Regions from separate parts of the Mesobacillus sp. QJM3NY_10 genome, predicted to be linked through region 3. Evidence: riboswitches for the same ligand, from Rfam matches in the RefSeq annotation. Region 3 holds a riboswitch; each other region holds the start of a gene.
What was found. A riboswitch is a leader RNA that binds a small molecule or an ion and turns the genes downstream of it on or off. The one in region 3 is predicted to bind cyclic di-GMP.
Positions count from the first base shown of each region.

Region 1: linked by a shared signal. The riboswitch ahead of AC0VX7_RS21595 (OmpL47-type beta-barrel domain-containing protein) and the one ahead of AC0VX7_RS04595 (anti-repressor SinI family protein) in region 3 are both predicted to bind cyclic di-GMP.
Region 2: linked by a shared signal. The riboswitch ahead of AC0VX7_RS20385 (LPXTG cell wall anchor domain-containing protein) and the one ahead of AC0VX7_RS04595 (anti-repressor SinI family protein) in region 3 are both predicted to bind cyclic di-GMP.

Region 1 is NZ_CM149675.1:4,281,884-4,284,151, forward strand. Features, by position in the region: gene AC0VX7_RS21595 (OmpL47-type beta-barrel domain-containing protein) at 1-783, opposite strand, end outside; cyclic di-GMP riboswitch class I at 840-927, opposite strand; gene AC0VX7_RS21600 (flagellin N-terminal helical domain-containing protein) at 1,021-2,190, opposite strand.
Region 2 is NZ_CM149675.1:4,031,098-4,033,365, forward strand. Features, by position in the region: gene AC0VX7_RS20385 (LPXTG cell wall anchor domain-containing protein) at 1-1,212, opposite strand, end outside; cyclic di-GMP riboswitch class I at 1,351-1,442, opposite strand; gene AC0VX7_RS20390 (iron-containing alcohol dehydrogenase) at 1,701-2,268, opposite strand, start outside.
Region 3 is NZ_CM149675.1:908,256-910,523, forward strand. Features, by position in the region: gene AC0VX7_RS04585 (helix-turn-helix domain-containing protein) at 86-424, opposite strand; gene AC0VX7_RS04590 (hypothetical protein) at 646-840, shown strand; cyclic di-GMP riboswitch class I at 1,082-1,167, shown strand; gene AC0VX7_RS04595 (anti-repressor SinI family protein) at 1,197-1,322, shown strand; gene AC0VX7_RS04600 (helix-turn-helix domain-containing protein) at 1,494-1,814, opposite strand; gene treR (trehalose operon repressor) at 2,112-2,268, shown strand, end outside.

The sequences.
Region 1 (2,268 bases), 1.4 Mb from region 3:
ATTTGAAATTAATTGGGTGGCAAGTTTAGTAGTTGCTAGCAACTCACGCTGTCCATTGATAACTTCATAGACTTTATAGTTCGTTGCATAAGGAACTTTTACCCAGGAAAACACCAGGTCGTTTCCGTTTTGTACTGAATAATTGACAATAGGCGACTGCATCTTAGGGTGTACAACATTGAAATCCAGTCTTGTTCCCTCGACAGATTCCCCGAACCTTGCAACATAGGAAGTGATCTCATAGGTGTAACTACCTTCAGGGTGGTTCACTAGTGTGTAAGTCAGGTTCTTGGTTGTCCCAACTAGTTCTCTATTCCCTTCACTTACACGATAAATATTATAGTCTGTTGCATAAACTGCCTTGTCCCAAGTTAATACATAGTCGTTACCATTGGTAATAGAGTATTTTTGATTTAAAGGCTTCTGCATTTCAGGATAAATGACTTCTACAGTAACCGTATTTGACAGTGACGTTTCCTGGGTCTGCCTGAATGCTGTCACCGCATAGGTAAATTTACCTTCTGGCACATTAAAAACAGTCGTTTCTGTATCCGTATAACTTACCTGTTTCACGAAGGTCTGCTGGCCGTTGCTTACTTCATAGATCTTATAACCGCTCGCACCAGTTACCTTATCCCATGCAAGGATGATGTTTCCTGGATATGCCTGGTTTTCCCTTAGGTTTGTTGGAGTCAATATATCATATGCAAATATATTAGCTAAGGGGGAAAGTAGATTAAAAGTCATAATAAATATCATGACCACTGATAGTTTTTTTATCATATTTTTCTCCTTTTTCTAATGAAAAAGGCCATCCGAAAATTCAAGTTGAAAATTCAAGTGGTATCCGGCTGCCATCCAATTTTTCATTGGTTCAGGCCCATGGCTTTGCGTCTCATAGTTTCCTATGATTTGCCTTTTTCACAATTCAATAGTTATTTAATACGGCATCGAAAGTCCTATATAGAGATAGTAAAGAGAGAGACCTTATAAATAAGATCTCTCTTTATGTCATGCTGATTAACGAAGAAGCTGAAGTACGCCTTGTGGCTGCTGGTTTGCTTGAGCAAGCATTGCTTGTGCAGCTTGAGAAAGGATAGAGTTCTTAGTCTGTTCCATCATTTCCTTAGCCATGTCAACGTCACGGATACGAGACTCAGCAGCTGTCAGGTTTTCTTGAGATGTTCCAAGGTTATTGATTGTGTGCTCTAAGCGGTTTTGGAATGCACCAAGCTTAGAACGCTGAGCAGATACATCTTCGATCGCTTTGTTGATTGCAGAGATAGAAGATTCAGCAGTTGCTGCTGAAGAAACATCAATGTTGTCAACGTGAAGGGCAGAAGCTCTCATGTCGTTGATATCAACGTTCATAGTTTGTGAAGAGTTAGCTCCGATTTGGAAGCTCAAAGTGTTGTTCTTGTATTCTTCAACAGATGCACGGGATGTAAAAGTAGATTCCTTACCGATATCTTCAACGCCTACTGCTCCTAGAGTTACTACATATGAACCACCAGAAGTTGCGATAGTCTGGTCTCCACCAGCAGCTGCAACACCAGTAATAGTGTTTGTCTGTCCATCTTGTGCAGTCCACTCTAAAGAATAAGTGTCAGCCGCAGCATCGTAATCAGTGATCTTAACATTGATTGTTTCATCTGCTTCTGTACCTGGAGTTCCAGCTACTGCAGCAGTAGTAGCTTTAACAGCTGTGAATAATGCAGTTTCACCTTGGTTGTCAAAATTTACATTTCCAAGCTGTTCTGTAACACCGCTCTTGGAACCGTCGATAAGCTTCTTCGTGTTAAACTCAGTATTGTTACCGATACGGTCGACTTCTTCGATTAGCTGATCCATTTCTTTTTGAAGCTCAGTACGGTCAGCATCTGTGTTTGAATCGTTAGAAGATTGAACAGCTAGTTCACGCATACGCTGAAGGATAGAGTGAGTTTCGTTTAGTGCGCCTTCAGCAGTCTGGATTAGAGAAATGCCGTCTTGAGCATTCTTTGCTCCCATTTCAAGACCACGAATTTGGCCGCGCATTTTTTCAGAGATTGCTAGACCTGCTGCATCATCACCAGCACGGTTGATACGAAGACCTGAAGATAATTTTTCCATTGATTTGCTCTGTGCATTAGCAGCACCAGAGAATTGACGGTAAGTGTTCAAAGCAGCGATATTGTGATTAATTCTCATTTTGAATTTCCTCCTTGAAATTAGAGTCCACATCCATGTGAACATTAGTTTGAAAGAATAGGTCGGCCGCACCATTCT
Region 2 (2,268 bases), 1.7 Mb from region 3:
TCCTGAATTATTTCCTGGTGCTGTCGTATTAGTATCCTCGTCTGATTCCGCCTCTTCTGCTTTTTCCTCTACCATTTCACCTTCCATATCCCAGTTTAATTGTAGTGTCAGCACACTTTCGACAATTTCCAGGGACTCGATTTGCGAAAGCAGAATTAATTTGGTTTCACCGTTGCTGGTAATCTCAAGGCCGCGAATCAATTCAAGTTGTATTTCTTCCGTCAGAGTGAGGCTAAATAGTTCATTGATTCTTTCAAAATCAATTCTCTTGCCGCTCATCATTAGCAATGTTACTTTTTCAATTGGACGTGGAGTCTCGTCTATCAAGATTCTAATCATTGATAGTATGTTCATAGTTTCATCAGTATCCTCTGAATCACCCGGTTCAGATGGTTCTTCAATAGGAAGTTCACAATTATCCAGCCAATAATTAACCGAGCCTTCTGCTTCCACTCCTACTCTTACTTCACTGACTGGGATGACAAGCTCTTCACCTGTTGAAAAAACCAGTTTAAAAGCCGTAACATCATCTTTTATGAATTCACCATCATCAAAAGATTTATATAAAGGGGATGAACCCGGATTCGTCATTTCCTCCCACTGGCCATTAACCTGAACAAAGGCTGTTTCAACAGGATTGACACATTTGTCGATGTGCAGGTGAATCTGCGTACTTTTATTTTCATCTCCTGGTACGGTACCATCATCAGCTGGTGTCGACTCATTTTCGCTTCCTTCTGCATCTTTATCTTCTTCTGATACATTCTCTCCTTCTGAAGCATTATCTCCTTCTGGTACATCATTTTCTTCTGAATCATTAGTTTCTTCTTGAGTATTATTTTCACCTGAAGCATTATTTCCCTCTTCAGCATTGTCTTCCTGATTGTCACTATTTTCAGATGCTTCAGGTTGATTTGTTGTATCTTGTTCAGAGTTGCTATCCATTTGGTCAGCTGTTGTTTCAGTTTCTGAATCTTCCTCAGTGTTTGCTTCATTTTCCGTGGATGCCGCTTTTACAACACCATTAGACTTTTCTTTTTGATCCGTAGTCTTTGCAGCTACTTTGCTACTTTTTTGTTTAACAGTACTTTCTTGCTGGGAGTTTGTTTTTTGCTCGCTATTTTCCGCAGCAAACGCACCTGTAACCGGAAAAGTAATCATAAACAATAACATGAATGCAACTAAAATGGATATGCGCTTTTTAATTTTCAAAATTTCTACCCCTTTTCGAATAAAATTGTGCACAAATAATAAACTGAATATTCAGTTATTTAAAGAAAGTTCTCGCCTCCTTTTCCACGTATTCATTCTTTTTAATAGACAAAACAACAGCCAGAATATCTCTAATTTCATGGCAGCTAGGTCAATCTTAGCTGGAAAACTGCAGCCTTAGACCCCTCGCTTTGCGTCCCTGTCTTTCAACAGGTTTGCCCTGATCATGATTGGTGTTAATATGATTTCTTATGTAAATAATTCCTACTGCTCCATTGTCTTACATTTAGAGACTTACCACAGTTACCCAGCTACTTAAACATTTAGTCCTAGAAAAAAATATTGGTAAATTTTTCTTCATATTCTTTATTTACCCGAAAAGGATGATGAAATCAGTGCTTAGGGCTCTATTTTCAAAGGAAATTCATGAGAGGTTTTGCCCATGTAAAGACAAAGGACCCAGGGAATACCCTGAGTCCTTAAGCTCTTTATAACGACTTACGATAGATTTCCAGTACGTCGTCTCGATTTAATTTTGCAAAGTTGCCAAACTCGCCATTGACCATCGCCTTATCTGTCATTACTTCCAGCTTGCTGTCATCAATGTCATAATCAGCAAGTCTTGATGGTGCACCAATGCTGTTCCAGAATTCACGCAGCTTTTCGATTCCTTCCAAACCTGCTTCTTCGTCTGTCTTGCCTTCTGGATTTACTCCGAAAACTCTGACAGCCATTTTCTTGAAGCGTTCTGGTTTCACCTTAAGGTTATGCTTCATCCAGTTCGGGAACAGGATGGCTAGCCCGCCTCCGTGTGGGATATCATACACTGCTGATACGGCGTGCTCGATATTATGAGTCGCCCAATCGCCGCGGTATCCCATGTTAAGGATCCCATTCAATGCCATCGTTCCCGAGTAAAGAATCGTTGCACGATACTCGTAGTTCTCCAGGTCCTCAAGCAGTTTTGGAGCTGTTTCCATCACTGTCAAAAGCAAGGATTCCGCCATGCGATCCTGGAATTCAGTGTTTTCCGTCAGATGGAAATAGTGCTCGAAT
Region 3 (2,268 bases):
ACAAACAGTCAAATCAACGCCTCTTATAGGAAATACTTGTTCTAAAGCGCAGTTTTGCATTGTAATTTATATAAATACTTAACTGCTAATCCTGTTTTCTCATGCTCTTGAACTTCATGAAATCCAGATAATAAGCAAAATCTTCTTTGCTGATCCCGTTTTTTATAGCTTCATCAACGAGTCCAACCCATTCCTCATCAACAGGCATCCTGGCAGCTTTCATGTTTTGCTGTCCCATCAAATACTCAACAGTTGTATCCAAGTTGTCTGCCAGGCGGGACAATACCTGAAGCGATGGATTTCCCTGGATCCCTCTTTCGATATAACTGAGATAGGATTTGGAAACATTTGCTCTTTCAGAGAGTTCACTAATGGAATACTTTTTTTTAAGCCTTAAACTTTTTATTTTCTCTCCAACCGTCATAAGAGAATCTCCTTTTTGTTCATCTATGAATTCATTATAACGAACAATTCAGTTCTTTTAAAAATACAAGAAACTGAGATAAACGGAGGGATTTCTTAAAAAAGAACGATTTTTGTTCTTTTTTAAGAAAATTAGCGATATTTTAGACTTTTTCAGAATTGATACAAATGGACTATACTCGAATGGAATATAGTAACAAATTTCTTTTAAAAGGGGGCTTGATGGCCGTGTACAGAAAAAATTGTGATCGTTGTAACCGTCCTTCGTTTAGCAGCAGTGAGGTTGGAGAGTGGCTCTGTCCGATTTGCGGAAAGGATTTAACGAGATACCCGTTTTTTAATGCCATCAGTCTTGAGAAAGTGGCAATTTTACCGCACTTAAAAAAGCAAATGTATAAGAAAACTGGCCATCCATAGGACCATCTCAAGTTTATGGGGGTTATTTTTAAAAAAGAGTTCAACAATTAGAGCTATAATCTGACAAAAATCTTTAAGTAAATGGTTTAAATTTTCAGATAATAAAACTTTTATGCTATGTTTTTGTAATTGTTTGGAAGAAAAGAGAAAAAATACTTAGATTGTTGCCGACAAATATTTACATGTTAAATATATCGAACAATGTACAATGACATTGGGAGTAAAAAAGTGAGTAAAAAGATACAGAAAAAGGCAAACTTGTTGAAAAACTAGGACGCAAAGTCACGGATCTAAGGTGCGATGTACTATGATGGCCGGACTGCCTGGAATACTAACTGTATTTTGGGGGGAAGAACTTGATTAAAGAACAGGTAGTTTTCGAAGAACTGGATACAGAATGGATGCAACTTATAATGGAAGCATTAGAGTTGGGGATAAACAAAGAAGAAATCAGGGAGTTTTTAACGAAGACCAACAAATAGGCAAGTGGATCTTTACATAGAAAATGGAATTGCCATCGAGCAGCTCTTTTTAGAGGTGCTTTTTATTTTTTAATAAGGCTCTTTTCGTATATGCAGCGAAGGATGAAAAGCCACAATCAATGCGAAAACAGCCGTAATAAAAAATGGACAGCACAGGCTGTCCATTGAGGTTTATTTATTGTGGAGTCTCCATTTATTGAATTCCAGAAACTCACGGAACTGGTCTTTTGTGATACCAGAATCCATTGCTTCTTTTACAAGATTGACCCAATCAGAATCCATGTTTTCTTTGTCAGGTTGTTCATGGATTAGATGGTCTACCGGTACATTCAATACTCCTGCTATCTTTTCTAAAAATTGGATTGAAGGATTTGTTTGAAGGTTTCGCTCCAAAGAGCTCAAATATGATTTTGCCACGCCAGCTTGCTCTGCCAGTTCAGATAAGGACATCCTTTTTTCTTGTCGAAGTTTCTTGACGCGTTCACCGATCACTGTTATCCACACACCTTATCAATTTATAGTTATATCATAACAAATCTGATAAAATAGTTCCATATTGAGAACGACTTATAGAACAATTATAACCAGAATTAAAGTTTTTGGGGTCTATTTTTATCAAAAAACCTGTTGGGAAAAAACTCGATGCTTTTATATCGGCTATTGTAGTTTATAGTTGCACATTATTTTATGAAGTTTGTATGAAAAAAACAAACACAATTGTCTATTGTATTCAAACGAACATAAAAAAGGTAAAATGGTAGCAATCAGACAAGGTACGGGTGATATGTTATGCAGAAAAAGTATTTATTGATCTATGAAGAGATTTCGAAACAGATCCAGGAAGGACATTATCCTCCTAAAACGATTTTGCCATCTGAAAATGAATTTGCGGATATGTACCAAACGTCCAGGGAAACCATCCGTAAAGCGCTGAATCTTCTTGCTC